2 regions of the Faecalicatena sp. genome follow, and region 1 is predicted to be linked to the other one. Evidence: riboswitches for the same ligand, from Rfam matches in the RefSeq annotation. Region 1 holds a riboswitch; the other holds the start of a gene.
The links. Region 1 has a riboswitch for thiamine pyrophosphate ahead of thiW (energy coupling factor transporter S component ThiW). Riboswitches for the same ligand answer to the same signal wherever they lie in the genome.
Positions count from the first base shown of each region.

Region 1 (15,516 bases):
ATAAATATCTGATCGTGGATGATGACCTGTATTTGTTAGGCGGCCGGAATACCTATGATTATTTTCTGGGAGATAATGGATATAAGAATTATGACCGGGATGTACTTGTCTACAGTACCCGCCCGGAGAGTGAGGAGAGCTCGATCCACCAGCTGGAAGCATATTTTTGGTCAGTCTGGGATCTGGATGTCTGTAAGATATTTGGGAAAAAGCAGGGCTTGGCAGATAAAACAGATGTGGTTCAGGCGAAGGATGCTTTAAAGCAGCGCTTTAAGAAGCTTCAGAAGGAATATCCCATGATACAGGAAAAGGCGGATTATACCGGCATGACCTATGAGGTCAATAAGATTACCCTTTTAAGCAATCCGACCCATGTATATGCAAAAGAGCCGACGCTGTTTTATTCCCTTGCCGAGCTTATGAAGAATGCCCGGAAAGAGGTTGTCATCCATACCCCCTATATCATCTGCAATGACTGGATGTATGATTCTCTGAAAGAGGTCTGCGGGGAGAAGAAAAAGGTTTTGCTGATGACAAATTCTGTGGCAAATAACGGAAATCCGTTCGGAGCGTCGGATTATCAGAAAAATAAGGGAAAGCTTCTGGAAACCGGACTTGAGATCCATGAGTATGAGGGCGGTGTATCCTATCACGGGAAAAGTATTGTGATCGATGATGAGCTGGCAGTCGTAGGCTCCTTTAACATGGATATGAGAAGTGCCTATCTGGATACAGAGCTGATGCTTGTGATTGACAGCAGAGATGTGGCCCGTCAGTTAAGAGCTTACATGGAAAGCTATGAAGCAGATTCTGTGGAGGCACTGCCGGACGGAAGCTATCATGTTCCCGACGGGGTGGAAAGACAGACGATCAGTAAAAAGAGAGAATGGCGGGTGAAGCTGCTGACACTATTTAATTGGTTCCGATTCCTGATGTAGGGGGCGCCGGGGAAAACGACGGCCTGGCCTGGTTTTTCCCCGGCTGGTCCATCCAGGCAGCAGGATCAGTCTCAATTGAACAGCGCCCCTCTATTTCATCCGTATTAAGACAAAAGCTTGTTACTCGGATACCGCATAGGAGTTCGGGTAGGATTTTTCGCGCAGTGTGATCTCCACGGATCCAACAGCTTTGATCCTGCCGCCGAGAATTCCGTTGCATTCGTCATAACTGATTCTGCCCAGCAGTTCTTTGATTTCTTCTGGTTTGGTGATGGCGATCCCTTCTCCGAAATCGTAATCGATGATTTCTTTTCTGGCATAATTGTCGCTCTCAGAATTTTCAGTTGGATAGTAGGTCATAAACATGACATCCTTAGGGTCTATTTCTTCCCGAAGGGTATATCCATAGTCCTCAAGCAGAGTTAACGTATTTTTGTAAGATCGGTAGATATAAAATTGTCCGGTCTGGATCAGGTTTGGTCCACTGCTGTTTCCTGTTTGGACGATACTTGAATCCTCGGTGAACAGGATCAATTCTCCAAGCGGAGACTCATACTGCATGTCAGGAATGGACGCGGCCATAACGTCTTTTTCGTAAGCTGAAAGCAGCTCATTTTGCTGGCTGCGGTCCAGGGTAAGTGTAACAGGTTCGAAATAAATATCCTTCATACCGATCTGCATAACCTCATCCTTGTTAAAATGGAAGATCGGAAACATCATTTTTCGGTAGTCTTCGTCTTTGCAGAGCGAGGTGAGAGCCTGCAGGGCCTCATCCCGGCTGACGGCGTATTCCCGGTACACATTTTTCCCGCTGAGCAGCTGATAGCGCAGCGTGACATTGATGAAGCCGTAGCCGGAGTCATTCATGGTTACCTGTTCTGGCGTGATCCCCTGTTCCAGATTCTGAATACCTTCTTCTGCAAGCTTATACAGCGGAGCATAATCAGTGACAGCGAAGTCCTCTTCATCTAATTGATGATACACCGTAGGACGGGAGTATTCCGGGTAGGTAAAATATCCGGAAAGCAGATCCACGGACATGGATATACTTTTCAAATTGGCCTCTTTGGGCAGATAAGTATCATATCCCAAAACATCAAACTTCAGGATGCAGACGATCACGAGCACTACTCCCAGGGAAAGGGCGGTTGAAATCTTTCCGGCTAACAGTTTTGAAAGGTCCTGATGATAGATAAATTCAATGACCATGCACACCAGGATCACGGATATGATGCTGAATATAACGACCCAGTTTACATTTACCGACGAGTTGAAGAACTTGATCAGCAGTCCGATAAAAAGGGCGGTGGGAACCGCGATCATAAATTTGATAAATGGCGCTGTCCTTGGAAATGCAAGTGCATTTTCAGCGGCCTCTGACGGATAGCATCTGCACAGCACCAGTGATGCGGCTAGAAGAATCACGGCGGCAGTGATACCGATCATTACCCCGGATAAAGGATGCCCTGTGAGCGGACCGGTAAGGAGTTGGAAAAACAACGCTGCCGGAGAACAAAATTCCTGCACTTTCAAAAGAAAATCAGGCACATTGCCAGACCAGGCAGCGAAAAAGTATTGTCCCAGTCCGGTAAAAAGAGGAGGAATGATACTCCCGTAAACTATCATAACCAATGCTGCCAAAACACCTGTAATGATCCTTCCGGTTACAAACATGGCAAGGACCGCTGTGTGGTAGCAGATGAGAAAGCCGATGACACCTCTGAAAAGTGCGGCGGCACATAAGCCCAGAAAGCCGGCGGTGATGGTGATATTGGCTCCTGCGATCAGTATGGTGCAAAGACCGAATAACAGGTATGGCAGCAGGAAAATCAAAATTCCGCTTACATAGGAAATCGCGAACCACTGCATGCGGGTGACAGGCATACCGTGATAGAAATCCTGCTTTTCCCTGGAATGCAGATAGGCGAAGCCTGTTACTGCACAGAGGATGCCAATGACAGCGATCAAAGGCCCCAGGATCAGGAAATGCGATCCGTTGAGAAACCCGGGGATGGAATCGATCACCCAGTCCGTTAACATCTTCGTTCCCGGTGCATATGCCTCCTGCCGTTTGATGCCATCCAGGGTGACCAGGGTATGGATGGGCATCATAAAAAATAAGGCGGCTGCAGTCAGGGCGGCAAGCCATCCCCTGTGTTTGATGTTGGATTCTATAAACTTAAAGTAAGAGATTTTTGATGTCATATCCGGCTACCTCCGTTTCACAGATAAAAATTTCTTCTAGGGTTAAAGGCAGAACTTCCGCAAATATCGGATGCTTACGGTTCACATGCTCCAGGAGGGCGTCCTTTGTTCCGCGTGCCGTGAGAAAAAGCAGAGAGCCTGTCTTTTCATACTGCAGGATGTCAAGCTCTTTTAAGAGCTGCTGTTCCAGCGCTTCATCAGGAAGAACGCACTGGATCTTATGCACCTGATATTTGATCTGGTCGAGATCCTGGGTCAGCAGCAGCTTACCGTTGTGGAGAAGTCCGATGCTGTCACAGATATCTTCCAGTTCCCTCAAGTTATGAGAAGCGATGACCGGGGTAAAGTCGCGCTGTGTCAGCTCGGCGGCAAACAGAGCCTTGACAGCCTGCCTTACCATCGGATCGAGCCCGTCAAAGGTCTCGTCACACAACAGGTATCTGGTACCCGAACACAGGCCCAGGAGGATGGAGACCTGCTTTTTCATTCCCTTGGAAAAGGAGTGTATCTTCCTGGAAAAAGAAAGTCCCAGCTTTTCTGCCAGCGCATCAAACTGTTCTCTATCAAACTTCGGATAGATCAGCGCATAATAATCCCGCATAGATGCAATCGTGGCATTGGGAAAAAAATAAGGAGAGTCAGATAAAAAACAAAGATCCTGCTTTACTCCTCGATTCTCAAATACCGGCTGCCCGTCGATCAGGATAGAACCTCCATCCGGCTTTAGAACACCGGCGATCAGACGCATCAGCGTACTCTTTCCCGCCCCGTTGCTGCCCACCAGTCCAAAGACCAGATTGTCACGGATCGAAGCAGAAATATGGTCAACTGCGTGGACATCCAGAAATGTTTTGTCAATATCCTTTAATTCAATCATGTTCAGCCTCCTTATGATAAGATCGTCCGATGAAACTTTTGCATTCTTCTAAAGTAACCCCGATCTCTCTCCCATAATGGAGCAGCTCGTCGAGATCATGGAAAAATGCCTCCTTTTTCTCCTCCGCCAGCTTTCTGGTGCCGGAAACAAAATTCCCCCGTCCCTTGACCGGATAAATATAGCCCTGCTGTTCCAGCTGGGCGTAAGCCTTCTGGATCGTATTTGGATTAATAGAAAGCTTAAGGGCCAGGGAGCGGACAGAAGGCATCTGGTCGTCGGGCTTGAGTACCCCTTTCAGAATGAGCAGCTGGAAGCGCTCCACGATCTGCTCATAAAGGGGCACCCTGCTTTGATAATCAATTGTAATCATGCCGAACCTCCTGTTCTATGGGTGTAATAAGTGTACTATTTCAACTAATACACTAACCATACCACGAAAATAAAGAAGAGTCAAGAAACTTTCTGTAGATGGATAGAGGGGGCGCCCCGCTGTCACAACCTAAGTCCGTTCCCCATAAATTTTTCTCTTGTGGGATTTGTATTTTAGTGCTATGATGGACAACAGTGATAATGAACACTAAAATTTAACAAGGAAAGGAAACGAGAAACGTGACCTATAAAGAAGCAAGGGTATATTTGGACGAGGTGTCGAAATACGGAAGTGTACTTGGCTTGGATACGATTCGAGGTCTGTTGCGTGAGCTTGGCAATCCCCAGGATGATCTTAAGTTCATACATATCGCAGGAACGAATGGAAAGGGATCTGTGCTTGCATACACTTCAACAATTTTAAGTGAGGCAGGATACAGGACGGGGAGATATGTATCACCAACAGTGGTTTCCTATTTGGAGCGGATTCAGGTAGACGGAGAGTGGATACCAAAGGAGGAGTTCGCAGGATTAGTGGAAGAGGTTATGAAAGCTATTGCACGTATGGAAACTTTAGGTGAGGCAAGCCCCACAGTTTTTGAAGTTGAGACGGCAATAGCTTTTTTGTATTTTAAGAAAATGAACTGTGATATAGTAGTTCTAGAAACGGGCCTGGGCGGCACGCTGGATGCCACAAATATCGTGGAAAACACCGTTGCTGCTGTATTTACCTCGATCAGCCGGGACCACATGGGATTTTTGGGAGACACATTGGAGGAGATCGCCGGAAATAAGGCAGGGATCATCAAACCGGGATGCATTGCTGTAACGGCAGAGCAGAAGCCGAAGGTGCTGCAGGTTCTCAAGGATCAGGCAGAGTCATGCTCCTGCAAAGTGTACACGGCAGATTCTAGAGAGGCAGAGGTGATAAAAGAAAGCTGGTCTGGACAGGTATTTTCCTATAGAAACTGGACGAATATAGAGCTTGCACTGGCCGGAAGATATCAGATCATCAATGCAGTTACGGTGCTGCGTTTGATAGAGGGACTGAGGGAGCAAGGCTTTCAGATCTCCGAAACGGCTGTCAGGGCTGGTTTTGCGAAGGCGGCCTGGCCGGGGAGGTTCACCTGTATCGGAAGAAAACCGCTGTTTATCATAGACGGGGCGCATAATGAGGAGGCGGCCCTGAGGCTTAAGGAGACGGTGGAGCAGTATTTTGCAGAGAAAAGACTTACGTTTATCATGGGAGTCTTTAAAGATAAAGAGTATGATAAGATCGCAAAGCTCATGGCACCTTTGGCGAAGAAGATCTATACCGTCGATCTGCCGGATGAGGGCCGAACGTTAAAAGCCGGGGAACTGAAAACAGCAGTAAAACCTTATTGTGCCGATGTAATGGCTGTCTCTGACATCCATACGGCAGTGCGCAGGGCTTATGAATCGACAGAAGAGGATGAGGTGATACTGGCCTTTGGGTCACTGTCCTATCTTGGACAGGTCATGGAATCTGTGCAGCAGATCGGGCAGCAGACAGTAGAATAATAGTGAGGTAAGAAATCATGATAGATCAGGAGAAAATAAAAGAGGCAGTGAAGCTTTTGCTGGAAGGACTTGGAGAAGACACTAGCCGTGAGGGGCTGATTGATACACCCGACCGGATCGCCAGAATGTATGGTGAACTATATGGAGGGATGTATGAGGATGCGGCAGAGCATTTAAAGAAGACATTTCATGTGGATGATAACGAGATGGTGATCGAGAAGGATATCACCTTTTACTCTACCTGCGAACATCATCTCCTCCCCTTTTATGGAAAGGCACATATCGCCTATATTCCAGATGGAAAGGTGGTGGGCTTAAGCAAGCTTGCAAGAACGGTGGAGGTGTTTGCCAGAAGGCTTCAGCTGCAGGAACAGCTGACGGGTCAGATCGCGGATGCTCTGATGGAGAACTTAAAGCCAAAGGGAGTCCTTGTGATGATCGAGGCAGAGCACATGTGTATGACGATGCGCGGCATTAAAAAGCCGGGAAGCCAGACAGTCACAGTTGTGAAGCGGGGAGTATTTCTGGAGGATCAGGAGCTGACGAATCAGTTTTTCCAGATGCTGCGGTAAGAAAGGGGCAGATCTATGGAGGCAGTAGAAAAGATCAGGAAACATCCGCTCTACATAGCATGCTATGAGAGAGTGGAGGAAGCAGAGCAGGATCGGATCTTCTGTAGGCACCAGATGCCTCATTTTCTGGATACAGCAAGGATTGCCTATATCCGGAATCTGGAGGAAGATCTGGGACTGAAAAAGGAGCTGATCTATGCCGCTGCTCTATTGCATGACCTGGGGAAGTACCACCAGTATGCGGACAAGACCCCCCACGAGGAAGCAGGGGCAGAGATCGCCGTTGAGATATTACAGGATATTGATGATTTTACAGAAAAGGAAAAGCAGGATATCGTACAGGCGGTCAGGGAACACAGACGGATGAAAGATGAGATGTCTGTTCTTGGCAGACTCCTTTGTGAAAGCGACAAATTATCCAGAGCATGCTATATATGTCCCGCAGAGCCTGACTGTAATTGGAGTCCGGCTAAAAAGAATCTGGAGATAGACTGGTAAAGGGACAAAGGCGGCACAGGAAAGAAACACTAAGAAGAATAGAGAGAAGCAGAATAAAAAGAAGCAGGTTAAGACAAGAAAGGTTTGACAGAGATATGAAGATAGGCAGAAGAGAGTTTGATACAGAACATCATACATATATAATGGGAATCCTGAATGTGACGCCGGATTCATTTTCGGACGGCGGTAAATACAATCAGCTTGATGCAGCGCTTAAACATGCAGAAGAAATGGCAGCAGATGGTGCAGATATCCTGGATGTGGGAGGGGAGTCTACCCGCCCGGGACATGAACAGATCTCGGTTCAGGAAGAGATCGAACGGGTAGTACCAGTGATTGAAAAGCTGTCTGCCCGGTTTGACATTCCTGTTTCCATCGATACTTATAAGAGCCAGGTGGCCAGTGCAGCATTGGAGGCCGGGGCGGTCTTAGTCAATGACATCTGGGGACTTAAATATGATGAGCGGATGGCAGATGTGATCGCAAAGAGCGGTGCGGCATGCTGTCTGATGCATAACAGGGAAAAACCGGAATATGTGAATTTCCTGCCGGATGTCCTTGTGGATCTGCAGAAAAGCATAAATATCGCAGAAAAGGCGGGGATCGCTAAGGAAAAGATCATCCTGGACCCGGGGGTGGGATTCGGTAAGACCTATGAGATGAATCTGGAGATCATAAAGCAGCTCAATCGTCTGAAATTTCTCGAATACCCAATCCTGCTTGGCACCTCCAGAAAATCAGTGATCGGACTGACACTGGGCCTTGGGGAGGATGAGAGAGAAGAAGGGACTCTGGTGACGACGGTGATGGGCATCTTAAGCGGCTGCGCTTTTGTGAGAGTACATGACGTAAAGGCAAATAAGCGTGCGATCCAGATGGCAGAAGCGATCTTGCGTGAGCATGAAGTGTAAGATCAGACATCAGATCGTGGGACAAAAATCATGAACAGAAGCAGGGAGGATGAAAATGGATCAGATCAAGATCGAGAATTTGGAAGTATTTGCAAAGCACGGTGTCTTCCCGGAGGAGAATGTGCTGGGGCAGAAATTTCTGGTTACTGCTGTATTATATACAGATACCAGATATGCAGGGAAAACAGATGATCTGACGGCTTCCATCCATTACGGGGAAGTCAGCCAGTTTATAGATAAGTATATGAAGGAGCACACCTATCAATTGATCGAGCGGGTGGCGGAGAGTCTGGCACAGGAGCTTCTGCTTCGTACAGTGAACCTCGAGAAGATCGAATTGGAAGTGAAGAAGCCATGGGCACCGGTGGGACTGCCTCTGGAGTCTGTTTCTGTAAAGATCGCAAGGCAGTGGCATACGGCATATATTGCTCTTGGCTCCAACATGGGGGATAAACAAAAGTATCTGGATGATGCCGTAAGGGCATTGGATGCATGCAGAGGCTGTAAAGTGGAAAAGACCTCCTCCTGGCTTGTGACCCCGCCTTATGGAGTGACAGAGCAGGATGATTTCCTGAACGGGTGTTTGAAATTAAGAACACTGTTAAGTCCGCAGGAATTGCTGGAGGTCCTCAATAGGATCGAGCAGGATGCCGGACGGGAGAGGATCATACACTGGGGCCCAAGGACTTTGGACATGGATATTATATTCTATGATGATCTGATCGTGGAGACAGATACACTCTGCATCCCGCATGTTGAGATGCATAAACGGGATTTCGTATTAAAGCCGCTGCATGAGATCGCACCATATAAGCATCACCCGGGGAATGGAAAAACGGTACGGGAGATGCTGGAAGAGGTATCACAGTCTTGAAAGGACTGAGGGGGCAATTGGTATACCTGTATCAGATGAAAATAGAAAAGCAATCAGAAAAAGCTAGATCTAAGGCAGCCCAAGATCTAGCTTTTTTTGTATTTGTATGAAACGCAGTACCGGTATGTCCCTTAGGCGTGATGCCTAAAGCAATTGTTCGAAGGTATCGTAAAAAGCAGGATAGGAGACATTCACACAGTGGCTGTCCAGAATATTAGTAGTCCCCTCTGCCACCAAAGCCGCAATGCTGAAAGCCATCGCGATCCTGTGATCTAAGAGTGTATGGATCGTGGCTCCATGAAGCGGCCGGCCCCCGTCAATGATCATGCCGTCAAAGGCAGGGGTGACGCGGCAGCCCATTGCGGCGAGGTTGTCTGTGACGGTCTCGATCCTGTCGGTTTCTTTGACTTTTAACTCGGATGCGTCCCGGATCACGGTGGTTCCCTCTGCCATGGCAGCCAAAACAGCGATAACCGGGATCTCATCGATCAGGGTCGGTATGATATCACCCTCGATCGTAATCCCATGAAGCCTGCTGGTGCGTACCAGAATATCGGCAATCCGTTCTCCGCCTTCGATGCGTTCATTCAAAAGCGTGATATCCCCGCCCATATCCTCACAGACCTTTAAGATTCCGGCACGTGTCGGATTGATCCCTGTGTTTTTGATCAGGATTTCTGAATCAGGCACGATCAGTCCTGCGGCAATGAAATAGGCAGCGGATGAAATATCACCCGGGACAGTGATCTTTTGGCCGTATAGCTCCTTACATGGACGGATCGAGGCAGTTGCCCTTGTAGAGGTCAGATCATGGGTAGTTCTTAAGTCCGCACCGAATTCCTGCAGCATCAGCTCTGTGTGGTTTCTGGATAAGCTTGGCTCTGTTACGGATGTCTCCCCGTCTGCATAGAGTCCGGCAAGCAGGATACAGGATTTCACCTGGGCAGATGCCACAGGGGATTCATAATGGATCCCGTGGAGCTCTCCTTTTGAGATATATAAGGGTGCGCAGCCATTGCGCAGAATGCTGGAAATATTGGCGCCCATCAGGGTCAGCGGTTCGATGATGCGCTTCATAGGACGTGAGTTCAGGGACTGGTCGCCGGATAATTTACAGTCAAAGGGCTGCCCTGCCAGTATCCCGGAGATCAGACGTGTCGTAGTTCCGCTGTTACCCACATCCAGAATGTCATCCGGGGCACTGAGACCGTGCAGTCCTCTGCCGTGCACCGTGATCCTATCCCCGTTCTGGTGGATATCGATCCCCATCCTGCGGAAACAGTTAATCGTAGCAAGACAGTCAGCACCCTCCAGAAAGTTGTGGATCTCCGTGGTTCCTTTCGCGATGGAGCCAAACATGACGCATCGGTGAGAAATCGATTTATCCCCCGGAATGGTTACTTCCCCTCTTAAACCTGTAATATTTGTTAATTCCATAAAATTGTATATCCTTTCTGTATCTTCATATAAACATCTCCATGACAGTGTATGGACAGCTTTTAGACTTCATAGACGACGTACCGGTATTTTTTCAATAATTCGGCCGCTCTGCCGGAGGAAGTCTCGTCATAGAACTCGATTCTCAGAACTCCTTCTTCAAATTCCCTGTTATGTACGATCCCGATATTCTTGATGCTGATCAGGTTACTGGCGAGGATCGTTGCGATGGTAGCGATACCGCCTGCCTCATCGATAATGTCGCAGTAAACGGCAAACCGCTTTTTGATCGGTCCTGCGGAGCTGTTCGGCATGGAATCCCGGTAATCCTTGGAATCCTCGAACATGGAGTAGAGCTGCTGTTCGGCCTCTTCGTCCACGGCATCTTTCGCCTTTTTTAAAGCTTCGATATAATCGCCCAGGATACGGGAAATATTTTTCTTATTCTTTAAACAGATCTGCTGCCACATGATCGGTGAAGACGAGGCAATGCGCGTGATGTCTTTAAATCCTCCGGCTGCCAGATTCTTCATCAGTTCATCCTTGGTATCCGTATCATGCACCAGATTTACCAGGCTGGATGCGATGATATGAGGCAGGTGGCTGATAGTTCCGGTGATATAATCATGTTCCTCATAATCCAGGATAATAGGAAGAGCTTTAAGCGCCTCCACGAATTGTCTGTATGCCGCCACCTTTTCCTGTGAGACAAGAGCCGAGGGGGTCAGGATATAGTAGGCATTTTCGATCAAAACAGGCTTGGAATTTACAAACCCGCTTTTCTCGGAGCCGGCCATGGGATGCCCGCCGATAAAATTCGCTTCCAGCCCCAGGCGGATCACCTCCTCGTGGATGGAGGTCTTCACACTTCCCACATCCGTCAGGATACATTCGGGTGAGAGGTATTCTTTTAATTGAGTCAGGTAAGCAGCATTATAAGCAATCGGAGCACAGAGAAAAATATAACTGCACCCTTTAAAATTTTCATCAATAGAAGAACAGGAGGTATGGATCGTTCCCTCCTGGACTGCAAGTGCCAGAGTTTCTCTGCTTTTATCAAAGGCCAGCAGCTCATAATCCGGAAAATACTGCCGGATCGCCTTGGCAATGGAACCTCCGATCAATCCCAGACCTATAAATCCAATTTTCAGAGCCATATTAATCGAGTCCTTTCTGGTATTGTTCAAGTAAAATCACATAAGACAGTTTAACATCTTAATGTGAAAAAGTAAACGATGAGTTAATGAGGGGCCTCAGGGGGGGGGATTCTTCTTAAAAATTTTGTTAAAAATCCATAAATGAGTTGTAATAAGAGTTTTTTTTTAGTACAATATACACATAACACGTGTGCGCCGGAAGTACAATATAAAGCATGCGCATAATAACGACACACAAGGAGGCAGCAGCATGAAGGTTTACAGAACAGACGAGATTAGAAACGTAGTATTATTAGGCCACGGCGGAAGTGGCAAGACGAGCCTGGCAGAGGCTATGTTGTATGTATCAGGGGCAACCAGCCGTATGGGTAAGATCTCTGATTCTAATACGGTTAGTGATTTCGATAAAGAAGAGCAGAAGCGCGGATTCTCTATCAGCACCACACTGATCCCGATCGAGTGGGAAAAGGCGAAGATCAATATTCTGGACACACCGGGATATTTTGATTTTGTGGGAGAGGTAGAAGAGGCGGTCAGCGCAGCTGATGCGGCCGTTATCGTTGTATCCGGTAAGGCCGGAGTACAGGTCGGTACAGAAAAGGCCTGGGAGTTATGTGATAAGTACAATCTCCCGCGTATGGTATATGTAACTGAGATGGACGTGGATGATGCCAGCTTCCGCCAGGTCGTGGCTGATCTGACAGACAGATACGGCAAGAAGATCGCACCTCATTTCCAGCCGATCCGTGAGAATGAGAAGTTAGTCGGATATATCAATGTGATCAAGAATGCAGCCAGAAGATACACCGGAATCGGTCAGAGAGAAGAGTGTGAGATCCCGGATTACTGCCTGCCGAACCTGGAGATTTTAAGAGATTCCCTTATGGAAGCTGTTGCTGAGACAAGTGATGAATTCATGGAGAGATATTTTGCAGGAGAGGAATTCTCTGTGGAAGAGATCCGTGCAGCGATGCGTACCGAGGTTATGGACGGAGATATCGTTCCGGTGGCGATGGGCTCTAATATCCAGGCACAGGGCGTTGCCAATCTGCTTTCCGATATCGTAAGATTCTTCCCAAGTCCTGACAGAAGATCCTGCGCAGGCTTGAACCGCAGGACGAATGAGATCTTTGAGGCGAATTATGAATTCTCAAAGGCAAAGAGCGCCTATGTATTTAAGACAATGGTCGACCCGTTCATCGGTAAGTATTCCTTCGTGAAGGTGTGCTCCGGTGTGTTAAAGGGGGATGATGTCTTATTTAACGCAGATACAGACTCAGAAGAGAAGCCGGGCAAGATCTATACGATGTGCGGCAACAAGCCGTCAGAGGTGAGCGAATTATTTGCCGGTGATATCGGTGCGATCGCGAAGCTGTCCAATACACGGACCGGTGATACCCTTTCCACAAAGGCAACTCCGGTATCCTTTGCTAAGACAGAGTATTCCGTACCGTATACATATATGAAATATTCGGTGAAGACAAAAGGGGATGACGACAAGGTTTCCCAGGCACTCGCTAAGATGATGGCAGAGGATGTCACTTTAAAGGCTGTGAACGACAGTGAGAACCGTCAGTCTTTACTTTATGGTATGGGGGACCAGCATCTGGAGATTACAGTAAGCAAGCTTGCAGCCAGATATAAAGTAGATGTTGTATTAGAGATGCCAAAAGTTGCCTTCCGCGAGACGATCCGCAAGAAATCAGACGTGGATACCAAGTATAAGAAACAGTCAGGCGGACACGGACAGTATGGTCATGTTAAGATGAGATTTGAGCCGTCCGGTGATCTGGAGACTCCTTATGTATTTGAGGAAGTTGTAGTTGGCGGGGCAGTACCGAAGAATTACTTCCCGGCAGTTGAAAAGGGATTACAGGATTCTGTCTTAAAGGGACCTCTTGCCGGATATCCGGTCGTAGGTGTGAAGGCAGTCCTTTATGACGGATCTTACCATCCGGTAGATTCCTCTGAGATGGCATTCAAGACCGCAACGATCCAGGCATTTAAGAAGGGCTTTATGGAAGCAGGCCCGGTTCTTTTGGAGCCGATCGCTTCTCTTAAGGTAACAGTGCCGGATGAGTACACCGGTGATGTCATGGGCGATCTGAATAAGAGGCGCGGACGTGTTCTTGGAATGAACCCGACTGCAGGCGGCAAGCAGGTGATCGAGGCTGATATCCCGATGACAGGATTATTTGGATACTGCACAGTATTACGTTCCATGACCGGAGGCCGCGGCACATATGCTTATGCGTTTGCAAGATACGAGCAGGCTCCATCTGATGTGCAGGAGAAAGAGATCGCCGCAAGAGCAGCGGAAGATTAGTTACAGTTTACAAACGCTATCTGCAAAATGCATCTTCGATGCTGACTCTGAACCATAACAGATGAGTGAACCGTAAAGAATAAAAGAATAATCTTGTATTTTAAATAATATGGGTGTACAATAGTGCACGTAAACTGAATAGCGGGGAGCTTGTATGACAGGCTGAGAGGAAGGTATGACCTTCGACCCATAACCTGATTTGGATAATGCCAACGTAGGGAAACGGAGAATACATGAATTTTAGTGGGAAGTTACTACAAAGGTAACTTCCCATTTTTTTATGTCATAGGGAACCTGATACTCTATATCATAAAAAGCCTTCCCGGCGGGACATGCACTCAGGTAATTTTAATCTAGGAGGAGCTGTAAATGAGACAGACACAATTGGAAATGAACAAAAGGGTTCAGAGCAGAACAAGGAAAATGGTACTGGCGGCAATGTTCGCCTGTCTGGCGTTTGTACTGAATACATTCGTCTACTTTCCGGCAATGGCTCCATTCCAGCACTTTGTAGATGTGCTGGCAGCGGTATTTCTGGGGCCCTGGTATGCCTGCGGGGCCGCTTTTCTGTGCGGCGTCATGCGTATGCTTTCCGGGCGTACGATCCAGGCGGTGGCCGGAGCAGTATTCGGTCCGGTCTTAGGAGGACTTCTATACCGCAGGACGAACAGCTTTATCATGGCGTTTATAGGAGAGGTAGTCGGTACGGGACTGGTTGGAGCAATGGTTTCTTATCCACTGATGAAACTGTTATATGGGCTGGATGCGCAGTCCCCATTCTACTACATTCCCTTTTACACGCCCTCGGCGGTCGTAGGTGCGGGTATGGGTGTTGCCGTATTGTTTACACTGCGGCGGACAAAGCTTCTGGAACGCATGAAAAATGAGCTGGACAGATAGCAGAAGAAGGACAGATGAGAAAGGATGAAATAAGATGGTTGATTTTGAAAAGGCACTGGAGCTTGTCAGGAACAGGATGCCCCTTGTCCAGTGCATTACGAATTTTGTGACGGTGAATGACTGTGCCAATATCATTCTGGCAGCAGGCGGCTCCCCTTCCATGGCACATGATATCCGGGAAGTGGAGGAAGCAGTTTTGGGTGCTCAGGCACTTGTCTGCAACATGGGGGCGATCGAGGACACTAAGGCCATGGTACTTGCGGGAAGAAGGGCAAATCAGCTGGAAGTTCCGGTGGTACTCGACCCGGTAGCAGCCGGAGGAACAAAGCTTCGGCGTGATGCGGCAGCACGTCTTCTTAAAGAGGTACATTTTTCTGTGATACGGGGAAATGCATCGGAGATCCGCAGTATTTCCGGGGAACAGGCAACCGGGAGCGGAGTCGACGTCAGCGTATCGGATGTGATTACAGAAGAGAATCTCAAGGAAAATGCAGACAGGATCAGACAGTTTGCCAAATGTATTGATACGGTGATTGCGGTATCGGGAAAGATAGACGTGGTTTCGGATGGAAAGAGGACCATGGTCATTAGAAACGGCTGCCCGGTCATGTCAAGGATCACAGGCAGCGGCTGTATGCTGACCTCACTGATCGGCGCCTTTTGCGGCGCAATGCCAAAGGAGCCATTTGAGGCGGCATGTACGGCCATAGCAGCGATGGGAGTCAGCGGTGAAATTGCAGAACGGCTTAGACTGAAAAAGAGGACAGGGAATGCAACGTTTCGCACAGATTTGATCGATGCAGTTTTTAATTTGACAGGAAAACAATTGATGGAGGGAATATGCTATGAAATTTACGAAGGATGAGATACGCAGATCCATGTTATTGTACGCAGTGACTGACAGGATGTG
Region 1 covers NZ_JBZUUL010000017.1:419-15,934, reverse strand. The annotation lists gene AC4OGX_RS08150 (phospholipase D family protein) at 1-938, shown strand, start outside; gene AC4OGX_RS08145 (DUF6449 domain-containing protein) at 1,059-3,143, opposite strand; gene AC4OGX_RS08140 (ABC transporter ATP-binding protein) at 3,118-4,020, opposite strand; gene AC4OGX_RS08135 (GntR family transcriptional regulator) at 4,013-4,390, opposite strand; gene AC4OGX_RS08130 (bifunctional folylpolyglutamate synthase/dihydrofolate synthase) at 4,630-5,931, shown strand; gene folE (GTP cyclohydrolase I FolE) at 5,949-6,503, shown strand; gene AC4OGX_RS08120 (HD domain-containing protein) at 6,519-7,001, shown strand; gene folP (dihydropteroate synthase) at 7,097-7,912, shown strand; gene folK (2-amino-4-hydroxy-6-hydroxymethyldihydropteridine diphosphokinase) at 7,968-8,786, shown strand; gene aroA (3-phosphoshikimate 1-carboxyvinyltransferase) at 8,931-10,223, opposite strand; gene AC4OGX_RS08100 (prephenate dehydrogenase/arogenate dehydrogenase family protein) at 10,286-11,380, opposite strand; gene AC4OGX_RS08095 (elongation factor G) at 11,631-13,706, shown strand; TPP riboswitch at 13,841-13,944, shown strand; gene thiW (energy coupling factor transporter S component ThiW) at 14,076-14,606, shown strand; gene thiM (hydroxyethylthiazole kinase) at 14,641-15,471, shown strand; partial or broken gene thiE (thiamine phosphate synthase) at 15,452-15,516, shown strand, end outside.

Region 2 (15,516 bases), on a different contig from region 1:
ATAATGCTTTTATTTTTTCCATTCCAGTAAGATACTGTTTTTGTGCGAATAATTCCGTACATTCCTCTTTGAAATCTTTGTATTCTTTTTCTGTTAATTCATTTGAAAATCCAAACAAGCAATCTATTGAAACATTGAAGTAGCGTGCAAGAATAGGGAAAAAACTTATATCGGGATACATTTGTTCATTTTCCCACTTTGAAATTGCAGCACATGACACTCCTAATATTTCACTTAATTGTTCTTGTGTAATACCTTTTGCTTTTCTCAAACCTTGCAATATTTTTCCTACCGCTAATTTTTGCATAAGTAATCCCTCCATATATATTGTACCCTAATTGTTTTACTTGTCCCATGTACAAGTGGTTAACTTGTGATATATATTTTTATAACCTATTGTTAATATAATGTGTTTTAACAAAGCAATCAACACTTGAAGAACAAATAGTGGAAATATTTAAGCTAATAGTTAGAACTATGTAGACATATCCAAGCAGAAAGGGGAACAGTAAAATGTAACTAGGTGAATAAATATGGCAAAAAGACCAGTAGAAAAATATGACTTCAAAGCATTTGGAGAAGCGATAAAAGCTGCGCGGACGGGGCGCAAGGAAAGCCGCAAACAGGTAAGTGATGAAATGTATATTTCCCCTCGTTACCTTGCGAATATTGAAAATAAAGGACAGCACCCCAGTCTGCAAATCTTTTTTGAGCTTATGCTCCGTTACAATATATCCGTAGACCAGTTTCTTTTAGATACGCCCGCCGTAAAAGATACAAAGCGGCGGCAGCTCGACGCTCTCCTTGATGATATGAGTGATAACGGCATACGGATTGTAACGGCAACTGCAAAAGAAATTTCAGAAGTCGAAAAAGAGGACAAATAAATGTGTCCGGCAAAACTGAATAGGATTTAGGAAGCGTTGTAATCTTTGCAGATTGCAGCGTTTTTCTTTTGCATTGATTTGGCAAAACGACTTTTTCTCCGTAGAGGGAAATAAGGGCATAAAAGATAAAAAACTTTCGTAGCAAGCATAGGAAAAGAGTACCATTTTCCGTATTTTCGCCCTCCCGTCCTGCGGTTCGTCGGTTGAAAATTGCTTGTTGGGAAGTGTCCCAAACCCTCGGAATGGAAAGGAGCGATTGCATGAACGGACGAAAAAGAAAAGTACAAATCAAATTCTATGTAACAGAGGAAGAACGGGCATTGATTGAACAGAAAATGAAGCTCGTCCCCACCCGGAACATGGCGGCGTATCTTCGCAAGATTGCCATTGACGGGTATATCATTCAGACAGACCATAGCGACATAAAAGCCATGACAGCGGAGATACAGAAAATCGGGGTCAACATCAATCAGATTGCAAAGCGTGTCAATACGACAGGCAGCGTCTACCAAGAGGACATAGAGGAAATAAAGGGGGTGCTTGCGGAAATATGGCGGTTACAAAGATTAAACCTATTAAAAGCACGTTAAGCAAAGCCCTTGACTATATCCAAAACCCGGATAAAACAGACGGAAAAATGCATGTGTCCTCTTTTGGGTGCAGCTATGAAACAGCAGACATTGAGTTCGGATTTACACTTGCACAAGCCATAGATAAGGGGAACAATCTCGCCCACCATTTGATACAGTCCTTTGAGCCGGGAGAAGTGGACTATGAGAAAGCCCACGAAATCGGAAAGCAGCTTGCCGACGCGGTAACAAAAGGACAGCATGAATACGTCCTAACTACCCACATAGACAAAGGGCATATCCATAACCATATCATTTTTTGTGCGGTCAATTTTGTTGACTACCATAAGTACAATTCCAATAAGCGTAGCTACTACGGCATACGGAATATGAGTGACAGGCTGTGCCGGGAAAACGGGCTGTCTGTTGTCGTTCCGGGCAAAGGCAGCAAGGGAAAAAGCTATGCAGAATATCAAGCGGAAAAGGTCGGTACAAGTTGGAAAGGCAAGCTGAAAATTACCGTCGATACGCTTATCCCCCAAGTAGCAAGTTTTGAAGAATTGTTGCAGCGGTTACAGGCAGCGGGTTATGAGGTAAAGCCGGGAAAATATATCTCCTGCCGCGCTCCCGGACAGGAACGATTTACCCGCTTAAAAACTCTCGGTGCAGATTATACAGAGGAAGCAATCAAAGAACGGATTGCGGGCAAGCGCACAAAGGCGGCGAAAGCTCCCAAAGAGCAGCGCGGCGTATCGCTGCTTATCAACATTGAAAACAATATCAAGGCAGCGCAGAGCCGGGGCTATGAACAGTGGGCAAAAATCCATAATCTGAAACTGGCAGCAAAGACTATGAATTTCTTGACGGAACATAAGATTGAGCAGTACGCGGATTTAGTCAGCCGGATTGAGGAAATAAATGCGGAAAATGTAAAGACAGCAGACGCATTAAAGAGCGTGGAAAAGCGTCTTGCAGACATGGCAGTGCTGATGAAGCACGTTACCACTTACCAAAAGACAAAACCCGTCTATGAAGCATACCGCAGGGCAAAGGATAAGGACGCATACCGGGCAAAGCAGGAAAGCAGTCTGATACTCCATGAAGCGGCGGCAAAGGCACTGAAAGCGTCGGGCATTACCAAGCTCCCCAATCTCGCCGCCATGCAGGAAGAATACGGGAAGCTCCAAGCGCAGAAAGAAGCCCTTTACGCCGATTATGGCAAGCTGAAAAAACAGGTCAAGGAATACGACGTTATTAAGCAGAACATAGACAGTATTTTAAGACTGGAAAAAGAGCCGGAACGGGGCAGGGAAACCGAACGCTTACAGTAGAAATATTCATAAAAGCGTGGTAGGATAAAGGTATTCCAATACAGACAGGAGTGTGAAAACATGGCAGACCAAACGATACCCGATTATGAAACCATACGCGCCGCCGTTGCCGGGGAAACATGGGCTGTGGAAAAGGTGCTTATGTGCTACAAGGGCGAAATTGACAGGCAGGCAACTGTAAAGAAACGCCAGCCGGACGGAACATTCAAAATGGAAATTGATGAAGATATGCGCCAGTATATCACAATGAAGCTGATAGAAGCCCTCCCCCAATTTCCCCTTGAAGAAATGGAAAGAGAGGAAAAAAGAAATCGGAACAAAAAATCATAAAAAGGTAAACGGGAAGCTTCTGCGGACAGATAAGCAGTTCCGACATTTGAAGCAACGGCAGAAAGAAACTGTCAGTACATGGCTTTATGAGGAATACCGCCGTCTTTGGATAGAAAAGGGATATGAGCCGCATAAGCGCAACAACTGGAAAATCGTTGCCGCTGTTATGGAACGGATAGAAGCTGCGGGGATATGGCTGCCGGAACAGGAAGTAACAAAATATTTTTACCGCAGGAAAACCCATTACCGGAACCGGATAGAAAAAGAATTACAGCCGAAGCCGGAAATGCAGGATAAAGACAGTCAGACACAAAATGAACAGGGCGCAGGAAGCCAGTAATGACCTCCCGCACCCTGTTTTTTCATAGGTACTGATTTTAGAATGTTACGCAGTAGAACCCCGATTTTAAAGGAAAAGGTATTCTGTATCGCCTATGTAAGTTTCGTGTCTGTTATGCCCTGTAAATCAAGGCTTTATTTGCCTTTACTGCGTAACATGAGGGCATAAAAAAAGCAGCGTTCCTGTTCTCCTGTGTAGGAGTGAGAAACGCCGCCTTATGCGGTACATTATTCAGTTTTTAGTACAATACCTGCTTGTCTGTTGCTCGAAAAACATTGATTTTCTTGTGTTTTCAAAAGTATCGTTATCTAACCCTATCTTTGCACATTCCACAATCCCTTTAAAGACGACCTCACCATTATACTGCTCGGTTTCGGTCACATTGCTGATGGAACGATCGAACAAGGCGTAGGGGAGTGCAGGAGAAAGGGTGGCAATATGGCAGGCATTGCGTTCTTTGAACAGTCTGATAATCGTATCGTCTGGTTTGGCACCATGTTCGATTGTATCGACCCCGTTTTCCAAAGCGACCCTGACGCCTTCTGGACTCTCCACATGGGCAGCGACCTTCATCCCCAGCCGATGGGCTTCTTCACAGGCGGCTTTCACAGATTCCGGCGGCATCTTCAATTCACCGGGTTCTCCCTTTCCCTTTGCATCAAGGACTCCACCGGTAATCATGAGCTTAATGATATCTGGCTTGTCTTTAGCAATCTGTTGTACATAAGCTTTTGCTTCCTCTGCATTGTGGGCTATGTAAGCGAGGGAGCCCGCCATGTGGCCTCCTGGAACGGAGACTGCCATGTTAGAAGCCAGGATGCGGGGACCGGTGATCCTGCCAGACTGGATACGGTCGCGAATCAGGCTGTCACAATTCTGGACACCTCCCATTGTACGGATCGTGGTGACACCGCTCATTAACTGGGTCCGTGCATAGCCCTCGCACATGCTGATGAGGATCCTGCGCATCAGTGCGTTGCTAGTCATTAGTTTTACCAGTTTTGTATTATCCTGCTGCTTTTTCTGCGGTTTTCCGCTGGCAGGCAGATGAACATGCATGTTGATCAGTCCGGGCATGATGTACTGGCCTTTTAGGTCTATGATTTCATAGCCGCTTAAGTCAGAACCCTCTGATACAATTTTTTCAATGCTCTCACTTTCGGTCAGGATGACCCTGCCGGTCTGTGGTGACATGTCCCTGGAACCATCCAGGAGGATACCGTTTGTATAGGCGTATTTCATGATGAAGTCTCCTTTGGACTGTAAAATGTAGGGGGATATTTATGATCCCTGTTACGGTCTATTATAGCACCAATCCGGGTGGATGTCAGCGGGCAGAGTTACCCTCAGGTCAATCCTACAGTTACAGTTCACACGCGCCATTCAATCAGATTGTTCTTGACATTTCTTATAAGTGAGGCTAAACTAAGAAAAGGAATTAAATAGAGGCAGGGGTGCTGGCGCAAGCCGGCTGAGAGTAAGGCTGTTAGGCCTTTAACCCGTATACCTGATCTGGATAATGCCAGCGTAGGAAAGCAGATAAAAATACTTGCCGAACCGGATGTAAAGAAGTAACCTTTGAGAGGAGCTTCGGTAAGAATATGAAGAATGCGGACCCCGCCAGATTTATCTGGCGGGGTTTATTATATAGAAAAGCTTCATGTTATCTTTCAGGAAAATCAGGACGAATTAATTCCCCGGGCAGATGATACATCTCCCACGAAAGAAAAAAGTTGAAAATAAAAAAGTAAAAACAGGAGGAAGTAAGAATGAATGCAAGTGTAGCAATCCAGACACTGCCGGAGGCGGCAAATGATGAGGAACTGATCCGTATTGTAGATGAGGTGATCGCGTATATTAAGAGTACGGGGCTGAACTGTTATGTAGGACCATTTGAGACAGCAATTGAGGGAGATTATGATGAACTGATGGATATCGTAAAAGAGTGCCAGCATATTGCGATTCGTGCAGGTGCACCATCAGTAGCGGCTTATATTAAGGTATCATACAAGCCGGAAGGAGACGTGCTTACCATTGAAAAGAAAGTCACAAAACACCATCAATAAGAAGAAACAGGACCGGGCAGCATTCTTCTGGCCGGTGTTCGCGATCCTTGTAATCCTTGGAGCCTGGCAGACAGCAAGTGGAACGGGACTGATTTCAAAATTTATGCTGCCGTCCCCCATCGATGTGGTAAAATCATTTATCGATGATTTTCCGCTTTTGATGAGCAATGCGAAGGTGACTCTTATCGAGGCGTTCGTAGGACTGGCTATGGGTGTTCTGATCGGCTTTTTGATGGCGGTGGTCATGGATCGGTTCGAGAAGGTATATCAGGCCTTTTATCCTCTGATCGTATTGACCCAAACGGTTCCTACCGTGGCAATCGCACCGCTTTTAGTGCTGTGGTTTGGGTACGAGATGACACCGAAGGTCATACTGATCGTGATTGTGACCTTTTTTCCAATTACGGTCAGCCTGTTGGATGGTTTTCGCGCCGCAGACCGGGATACGATCAGTCTGATGCGTTCCATGGGGGCTTCCAAGATGCAGATTTTTTGGTTCGTGAAGTTTCCTGGCTCATTGAGCCAGTTCTTTGCAAGCCTGCGCATCTCTGCGTCCTATGCCGTAGTGGGCGCCGTGATTTCTGAATGGCTGGGAGGATTCAATGGACTGGGCGTTTATATGATTCGCGTGAAGAAGGCATTTTCCTTTGATAAGATGTTTGCAGTCATCTTTTTGATTTCTGCAATCAGCCTGCTTTTGATGAAAGCGGTGAATCTGCTTCAGAAGAAGTGCATGCCCTGGGAAGAACGGAAATAGGCGTGGTGAAAGTGAAGTTATTATTGTAGGAAATGCGTTGAATGACAGTGAAAATACAGAATGTACGTGATAGACAGAATGAACAGCAGGAGGAGAAGCGGAATATGAAAAGGAGAATATTAGCGGTACTTTTAGCTGCGGCTATGGTTGTAAGCCTGGCAGGATGCGGCTCGGATACAGATAAAAAAGAAACGGACAAGAAGGATCTGACAAAGCTGACTTTCGTATTGGACTGGACGCCAAATACAAACCATACGGGGCTGTATGTTGCACAGGAGAAGGGATATTTTGAAGATGCAGGTCTGGAAGTGGAGATTGTACAGCCGCCGGAGGATGGTGCTGAGGTTCTGGTCGCTTCCGGGAAGGCACAGTTCGGAATTTCTTTCCAGGACAGCATGATGCCGGCCCTGATCGGAGACGATGCACTTCCGATCGAAGCAGTAGCCGCTGTACTACAGCATAATACATCAGGAATTATTTCCCGGAAGGGAGAGGGCATGGACCGTCCAAAGGGAATGGAGGGCAAGAAATATGTCACATGGAATCTGGATTTAGAGAAGGCGACTTTGAAGAATGTAGTTGAGGCTGACGGCGGTGATTTCAGCAAAGTCGAGCTGATACCGAGTACAATTACAGACGAGGTCTCCGCATTAGAGAGCAAGTCAGTAGATGCGATATGGGTCTTCTATGGCTGGGGTGGAATCGCTACAGAGGTTGCAGGACTTGAGACAGATTATTTCGCATTCAAGGACATCAACAGTGATTTTGACTTCTATACTCCGGTCATCATTGGGAATAGTGAATGGATGAAGGAAAATGAAGATACAACAAAGTCCTTCCTTTCTGCGGTAAAAAAAGGGTACGAGTTCGCGATCGACGATCCAAAGGGGGCAGCAGATATTTTGTGCAAAGCAGCACCTGAACTGGATCAGAAGATGGTACAGGCAAGCCAGGAGTACATGAAAGACCAGTATAAGGCAGAGGTAGAACAATGGGGGTATATTGATCCGTCCAGATGGAATGCCTTCTATAATTGGATCAACGAAAATGGTCTGTCAGAGACAGAAATCCCTGAAAATACAGGCTTTAATAACGATTATTTGGAGTGATGAAATGGCAGAACTGATTGTAACAGACGTGACGATGTCCTATGAAGGGCAGCATGTCATAGAGGATATCTCCCTGGAACTGCATGAAAATGAGCTTGTCTGTCTGCTGGGGGCCAGCGGTGGAGGGAAGACGACCTTGTTCAATGTGATTTCCGGGTTGAACATACCGGATAAGGGAAATGTCATACTCAATGGGGAAGAGATAACGGGACAGCCCGGGCATATCAGCTATATGCTCCAGAAGGATCTGCTTCTTCCTTATCGGACCATTGAGGATAATGTGGCACTTCCGCTTTTGATCAAGGGAGAGAAAAAAAAGGCTGCAAGGGAGAGGGTTCGCCCCTTCTTTGAGGAATTTGGATTGGAAGGGACACAGAAAAAATATCCCCATCAGCTTTCCGGCGGTATGAGACAGCGTGCAGCTCTTCTGCGGACCTATATGTTCTCCAGGGATGTAGCTCTATTGGATGAACCGTTCAGCGCATTAGATACGCTGACCAAGAGTGATATGCATAGATGGTACCTGGATGTCATGGACAAGATCAAGATGTCAACATTATTCATCACACATGATATTGACGAAGCGCTGCTTCTGTCTGATCGGATTTATCTGCTGACCGGAGTGCCTGGGCGGATCACGGAGGAGATTGTGATTCGGGAACCGAAACCAAGGCGGAAGGATTTCAATTTGTCAGAGGAGTTTTTAGAGTACAAGAGGATGATTATAGAAAAATTGTAAAAAAGGAGACGTAAGGGGAAAATTCCCTTATGTCTCCTTTTTAGATCATTCGATCCAGCTGTGTCCGGTGGCTTTCAAGAACTCGCCGGCTTCTTTCGGGCCTGGACTTCCCTGTTCATAAGGATAAACAGGAAGCTTCTTTTCCTTAAAACGCTGTTTTAACTGCTCAATATAATTCCAGCTGATCTCAATCTGGTCCCATTGGGAGAACCAGGAGCGTTCCCCGTTGATACATGCGGTCAGAAGTCGTTCATAAGCCTCAGGAGTATTTAACTGATGTACGATATTGCAGTTCTGGCAAAAATCCATTTTGGTCGGGATGATCTCCTCGGTATCTCCGGGGCGTTTAATATTAAACTGTAGATAGACTCCTTCGGTGGGCTGTATCTTGATGGTCAGGATATCGGGCTCAACCTCAGGCATGGACCGCTTAAATACTATGGAGACCTCCATCTGTCTTACCCCGGTCCTTTTTCCGGTGCGGATGTAAAAGGGGGTGTTCTTCCAGCGTTCATTCTCGATGAACAGACGAAGGGCTGCAAAGGTTTCCGTAGTGGAATCCGGGGCGACCAGAGGCTCCCTGCGATATCCTTCGTATTGTCCCAGGATGAGAGTGGATCCCACATCTGCTTCGTCTAAAGGACGCAGAGCACGCAGGACTCTCAACTGTTCCTGGTGCATCTGGGTGCTGTTAAATACCTCGGGCTGTTCCATGGCAACGATGGAGAGGATTTGGAAGAGATGGTTCTGAACCATATCCTTTAGGGCACCGCTGGCATCATAATAACCGCCCCTTGTTTCCACCCCTACATCCTCCAGTGCGGAAATCTGTACACATTCGATATACCGTGAATTCCAGACGTCTGTAAAGATCGGATTCGTAAAGCGGATCGCCTGGATATTGCGGACCATTTCTTTTCCCAGATAATGGTCGATGCGGTAGATCTGTTCTGCCCCAAAATGGCGTTCCAGCTGTTGGTTCAGCTTTTCAGCGGCCTGCAGATTTTCTCCGAAAGGTTTTTCGATGATCACTTTTCCATGGCAGGCACCGCACACCGTTTCCAATCCGTCTGCGATGACCGTGAAGAATTTCGGGGCTACTGCCAGATAGAAGATGTGGGACGTAATCTCATCCTGGGAAAAATATTCGTTCAGCTTCAGGTAATCCTGCTGATTGGACAGATCCATGCGAAAGTAGGAGATCAGCTGTGCAAATGCGAAGAAGTCCTGCTCTGTATAAGGAAGACGGGTAAATTTTTTTACCCAGTCTTCTGCCAGAGTGCGGTAGGAGAGGCTGTCATAATCCCGGCGGCCGATGATTACGATCCTGCTGTCTTTCGAAAGCTTCTTTGTGAGGAACATGGTGTAAAGGGCGGGCAGGAGTTTACGAAAGGTCAAATCTCCTGTGCCGCCGAAGATTGTGATATTGGTATGGATCTTCATCTTATTTCCTCCATTCATGGTGAAAGGTGCCTTCTCTGTCCGTTCGTTCAAAGGTATGGGCACCGAAACAATCGCGCTGTGCCTGGATCAGGTTCGCCCCGTTTGCCACAGAGCTGAATTCATCCAGATAAGAGACTGCATTTGCAAATGCAGGGGCAGGCAGGCCGCTTAAAACTGCTGTGGAAACGACTTCCCGGAGGCTGCCCTGGTTTTCATTGATGCAGGCAAGGAAATAATCGTCCAGGATCAGGCTGTCGAGGTCGGGATCCCTTCGATATGCTTTGGTGATATCATTCAGGAATACGGCCTGGATGATGCAGCCTGCGCGGAAAATAGAAGCAATGCTGCCAAGGTCCAGATTCCAGTTAAACTGAGCGGAAGCATCCTTCATCAATGAAAAGCCCTGTGCATAGGCAATGATCTTTCCAGCATAGAGTGCATCCTTTACTGTTTCGGCAAATTCCTTTTTCGTTGTAGATGCATAGGTGTAGGATGGCTCATGGATGCGGGAGGATGCAAGTTCCCGCTCCTTTAGCTTGTTTGACATGACACGGGCATTGCAGGCAGCAGTGATCATGGAAATATCTACCCCCTGATGCAAGGATTCAATGCTGGCCCAGCGTCCGGTGCCTTTCTGTTTTGCGCTGTCCAGTATATGATCAATGAGATATCCCGCAGCAAGGTCGTCCTTTTCACGGAAAATGTCTGCGGTGATCCCGATCAGATAGCTTTGAAGCTCCCCCTGGTTCCACTCTTCAAATGTCTGCGCCAGTTCTTCATTGGTAAAGCCCCCTGCGTGTTTCAACAGCAGGTATGCCTCTGCGATGAGCTGCATATCGGCGTATTCGATGCCGTTGTGGACCATTTTCACATAATGCCCGGCTCCTGCGGGGCCGATGTAAGTGCAGCAGGGCTCTCCCATTGCTTTTGCAGAGATCGCTTCCAGGATGGGGCCGACTTCGTCATAGGCAGTGCGGGTCCCTCCGGGCATGATAGAAGGACCTCGTCTGGCGCCTTCTTCTCCGCCGGAAACACCGACACCCAGATAGCGGATCCCCAGGTCTTCCAATTTGGAAAAACGACGGTTGGTATCTTCAAAGTAGGAATTCCCTCCATCCATAATGATGTCTCCTTCCTCCAGGATGGGGAGCAGCTGGTCGATGACCGCATCCACGGGTTTTCCGGCCTGGATCATCAGAAAGACCTTACGGGGGCGCTTCAGGGAATAGATCAATTCAGCCAGGTTATAGAATGCGGTGATATTTTCATGGTGATGTTCTTTCATCACCTGCTTTGTTACCTCGGGACTGCGGTTATATACGGCAGTCTGAAAACCATGGTCAGCCATGTTTTGGGCAAGGCTGCGGCCCATGACGGATAAACCGATCAGTCCGATATCAAATGAATTTTTCATATGCTAGATTCTCCTTTTCTTAATTGGCGGGCTGCTTCCCGGGGAAGGCATCTGCCCTGTGATGTTAGTTAGATGCTGTGAGCAGTTTCACTCAGTGCAATGCTGACTGCTTCGCAGACCGGGACCCTTGAGCAGATGGGGCCAAGTTTTCCGTCTGTTGGATTTAAGGGAAAACATACAAGGCCTCCCTCTGTCCGGTTTACCGAGAGCAGGAAATCTGCACTGGGAGTGAGGAGGATATCTCTGGGATGGACTCCTCCGCTGCCTGTCTGTTGTATCATGGTGACGCTGTCGTTTTCTACCGCAAAGACAGAAATGACGTCGGCATACCTTGTCGAGACGTACAGGTACCGTTCATCTGGTGAAAGACGGATCGCTGCGGAGGTAGGCGCGGTTGTATAACTGACAGAAGGGGAAAGAAGCGGTTTCACGCAGAGCAGCCGGAAGTTGAGAGCCGTTTCCGTTTCAACGGCGAACATAGAAAGCTCGTTGCTCAGTTCACTGACCACAAAAAGATAACGGTGGTCTTTCGTGAAGATTCCATGACGGGGGCCGGTGCCTTTGGGGAAGGAGATCGTCCCTGTCTGGCGGAAATCATTTTCAATGTCAAAAATGCGGATCTCATCTAATAAAAGGCAAGGGACTAATAAGAGGCCCTTATGGAAAAGAACCTGGTGACATCCAGCTTTCGGCGCGATCTCAATTCTTTTGTATAGTGAAAGCCCCTGTCTGGCCTTCTGGTAAATGAGCACATGCCCTTCATGATAATTGGCAGTGTAGACAAACTCATCATCCTGTGCCAGAAAGCAGGAGGTGGTCTTCTCACCGTAAAGCCGGTCTAAAAGCAGCGGATTTTGGGATTTCGTATCTAGAAGACAGATGCCGGCATCCCCGTTTTTCTGGAATGGCGCTGCCAGAAGACCTCTGTAAAGTGATAAATATTTGCAGTCCGGGGCTTCATAATACAATTCCGGTACAGAAAGCTCTCCAGTCCGGGTATCCAGCGTAAACCGATAGATCCCCAGGCTTTTAGAAGAAGCATAAGTCCCCAGATAACCAGTAAGTATATTAGGATCAGATAATTTCATAGATTCTCCTTTCTAAATCACAAAACTATAAAACATTTTGTAATGAAAAATATTACAGTTATTAACTGTAATTATAGACGTTACAGAAAGAACTGTCAAGTACTGGGGGGAGAAAATTCAAAGGGGTCTGACCCCTTTGCAATTCATACAATTTAGGATATAGTTTCCCAAAAAAACGGGTTTTCAAACGTGAGTATGGGTTAATTTGAGAAAATTCTGAAAACGGTGAGCAAAAGGGTCTGACCCCTTTGCAAATTTCCACAAAAAGGGATTGTATATTACGCGTTAATTCGCTAAAATGTATATAGTGCCGCTGCTATGCGGTCTAAGAACTTAAGGAAGAGAGTGAGGTTACTTTATGGATGGTTCAATGTTTATCGGAACTTGGTGGTCGCTTGTACCGCCGCTCTTGGCCATTATACTGGCTTTTATCACGAAAGAGGTGTACAGCTCCCTATTTATCGGTGTTGCAGTGGGAGCGCTGCTGTATACGGGATTTCACCCGTGGGATTCCTTTGTTGCATTTTTTGATATTATGAAAAGCAGCATGAATCTAAATATTCTGATCTTTGATGTTCTTCTGGGAATGATCATCGTATTAATGTCCAAATCGGGAGGTTCCTCCGCCTACGGAAACTGGGCCGGAAGGAAGATTAAGACAAAGAAGAGTGCGCTTCTGGCAACGACTGGACTTGGGATTCTGATCTTTGTGGATGATTATTTTAACTGCCTGACAGTTGGCTCAGTTATGAGGCCTGTCACGGACAGATATAAGGTGTCCAGAGCAAAGCTTGCATATATCATCGATGCAACGGCAGCTCCGATCTGTATCATCGCTCCCATATCAAGCTGGGCTGCGGCAGTGAATTCTTATGTGCCAAAGGATGCGGGAATCACGGGGTTTCAGTTATTTTTGAGGACGATCCCCTATAATCTGTACGCGCTGCTGACGATCGCGATGGTGCTGTATGTTATCGTCACAGGTTTTGATTTCGGCCTGATGAAAAAACATGAAGAAAATGCCGCAAAAGGTGATCTGTTTACGACAGGTGCAGAGGAATTCGAGCAGATTAAGGAGGAGGCTACCTCCTCAAAGGGACGCGTGATCGACCTTGTGCTTCCTGTGGCAGTCCTGATCGTATCTGCGATCGGAGCCATGATCTATACCGGGTTCCAGGGTGGTGCATCTGATATTGTATCCGCTTTTGCAGGATGCGATGCGGAGACGAGCCTGATTTTCGCAACAATGATCACTGTTTTGTTTATGCTGGTTTTATACCTTCCGCGTAAAGTCATCACGTTCAAAGGCTTTATGGAAAGCTTTGTGGATGGATTTAAGCTGATGATCCCGGCAGTGGCGATCCTGATTTTTGCCTGGTCACTCAAAGGAATGGGAGACGCCCTTGGAATTGCCGAGTTTGTAGGCGGTGTTGTGGGGGATAATGCATCTGCGAGCATTGCGATCCCGGCCATCATGTTTGTGATCGCCATCTTCCTTGCATTTTCAACCGGAACGAGCTGGGGGACATTCGCCATCCTCGTACCGATCGTTGTGGGAATGTTCTCCAGTTCCGACAACCTGGAAATGATGATCATTGCAGTATCAGCAGTTCTGGCAGGGGCTGTGTGCGGAGACCATGTATCACCGATCTCAGATACGACGGTCATGTCCTCGGCAGGGGCGCAGAGCAACCATATCAACCATGTGTCCACCCAGATGCAGTATGCGATGGTAGTCGCAGTCGTCTGTATCATCGGTTACATCATTGCCGGATTCGTGAAGGTATGGTGGATCACATTAGGCTTAAGCCTTGCGATCCTTCTGATCGTGCTGACCTTTATGAAACAATTTACACAGAGAAACGATACGGTGAAATTAGATGATTAAGATTGAGGTACCTTACATAGACCAGAGTGTCAAATATCCGACCGGATGCGAGAGTGTCTCCACGGTCATGCTGCTTCATTATCTCGGCTATGAGATGACAGTGGATGAGTTCATAGAAAATTATCTGGAGCTTAAGGATTTCGAAGAAAAGAACGGCGAACTCCACGGCCCAAATCCTTATGAGTGTTTCTGCGGGAGTCCCTACGATGAGGATTCCTTCGGCTGCTACGCACCTGTTATCTGTAAAGCACTCAGAAAAGCGATCGGAGATGAATATGAGATCATAGATGAAACGAAGACTCCTATTAAGCAGCTGTTGGAAAACTATATAGACCAGGGGATGCCTGTCATCTTCTGGGCCTGCATAAATATGCGGATGCCGATCACAGGTCCATCCTGGAAGCTGCACGGCTGCGGGGAGACCTTTACCTGGATCTCCAACGAGCACTGCATGCTGCTGGTCGGATACGACGAAGAGGGTTATTATTTCAACGATCCTTATGAAAATAATGGAGTTATCCGTTATCCTAAGGATATCGTGGAGGACAGACATGCCGCACAGCATTCACAGGCCGTGGGAGTAAGAAAAATCCGGAAATAGACTGAAAGAGTGGTAAGACGAATCATAGTATGAGCCGCCTGAAAGAGTATAAAGAAGAAAAACGCTGCAGAGGAAGAAATATCGTCTGCAGCGTTTTTCTTATCTTTTATAGAAGATGTATCCCGTTCTCAAGGGCACGGTTTTGGATCTCATCAGGCCAGATGGAAGACTGGACCTCCCCGATATGTGCTTTTCTCAGATAGTACATACAGATACGGGACTGCCCGATACCGCCTCCTACCGTATACGGAAGCTCCCCGTTCAAAAGAGCCTTCTGGAACATCAATTCAGCGCGGTCTTCGCAGCCGGACAGCTTTAACTGTCTCTTTAAAGCCTCCTCATCCACACGGATTCCCATGGAGGTCAGCTCCAGTGCGATATCAAGAACCGGATAGTACACAATGATATCACCGTTTAATTCCCAGTCGTCATAGTCCGGTGCCCTTCCGTCATGCTTTTCCCCGGAAGCCAGGACCTTACCGATCTGAGAGATAAAGACGGCACCCTTCGCTCTGGCGATACGGTATTCCCGTTCCTTTGGAGTATTGTCAGGGAACATATCCTCCAGTTCCTGGGATGTGATAAAGAAAATATCGTCAGGAAGCAGCGGTTCAATATAGTTATAACGTCTGGATATGTATTCCTCCGTCTCCTTCAAAGCACTGTAGACCTTGCGTACGGTATACTCCAGAGTCTCCATGTTGCGTTCCTCTTTGGAAATGATCTTCTCCCAGTCCCACTGATCCACATACAGGGAGTGGATATTATCGGTATCTTCATCCCTGCGGATGGCACTCATATCTGTATAAAGACCTTCGCCTGAATGAAAATCATAGTTTTTTAGTGCATAACGCTTCCATTTGGCAAGGGAATGAACGATCTCTGCCGGTGCATCGTCCTGCTCCTTGATTCCAAAGGTAACCGGGCGCTCTGTTCCATTCAAATTATCATTCA
Region 2 covers NZ_JBZUUL010000003.1:25,791-41,306, reverse strand. The annotation lists gene AC4OGX_RS01975 (helix-turn-helix domain-containing protein) at 1-307, opposite strand, end outside; gene AC4OGX_RS01970 (helix-turn-helix domain-containing protein) at 534-887, shown strand; gene AC4OGX_RS01965 (plasmid mobilization protein) at 1,148-1,477, shown strand; gene AC4OGX_RS01960 (relaxase/mobilization nuclease domain-containing protein) at 1,438-2,787, shown strand; gene AC4OGX_RS01955 (helix-turn-helix domain-containing protein) at 2,848-3,117, shown strand; gene AC4OGX_RS01950 (hypothetical protein) at 3,164-3,457, shown strand; gene AC4OGX_RS01945 (amidohydrolase family protein) at 3,689-4,699, opposite strand; TPP riboswitch at 4,898-5,008, shown strand; gene AC4OGX_RS01940 (thiamine-binding protein) at 5,227-5,523, shown strand; gene AC4OGX_RS01935 (ABC transporter permease) at 5,492-6,280, shown strand; gene AC4OGX_RS01930 (ABC transporter substrate-binding protein) at 6,385-7,389, shown strand; gene AC4OGX_RS01925 (ABC transporter ATP-binding protein) at 7,394-8,128, shown strand; gene zwf (glucose-6-phosphate dehydrogenase) at 8,174-9,571, opposite strand; gene gnd (NADP-dependent phosphogluconate dehydrogenase) at 9,573-10,985, opposite strand; gene AC4OGX_RS01910 (beta-propeller fold lactonase family protein) at 11,054-12,073, opposite strand; gene AC4OGX_RS01905 (Na+/H+ antiporter NhaC family protein) at 12,432-13,961, shown strand; gene AC4OGX_RS01900 (C39 family peptidase) at 13,954-14,562, shown strand; gene asnA (aspartate--ammonia ligase) at 14,669-15,516, opposite strand, start outside.
Region 2: another riboswitch for thiamine pyrophosphate. It lies ahead of AC4OGX_RS01940 (thiamine-binding protein); the one in region 1 lies ahead of thiW (energy coupling factor transporter S component ThiW).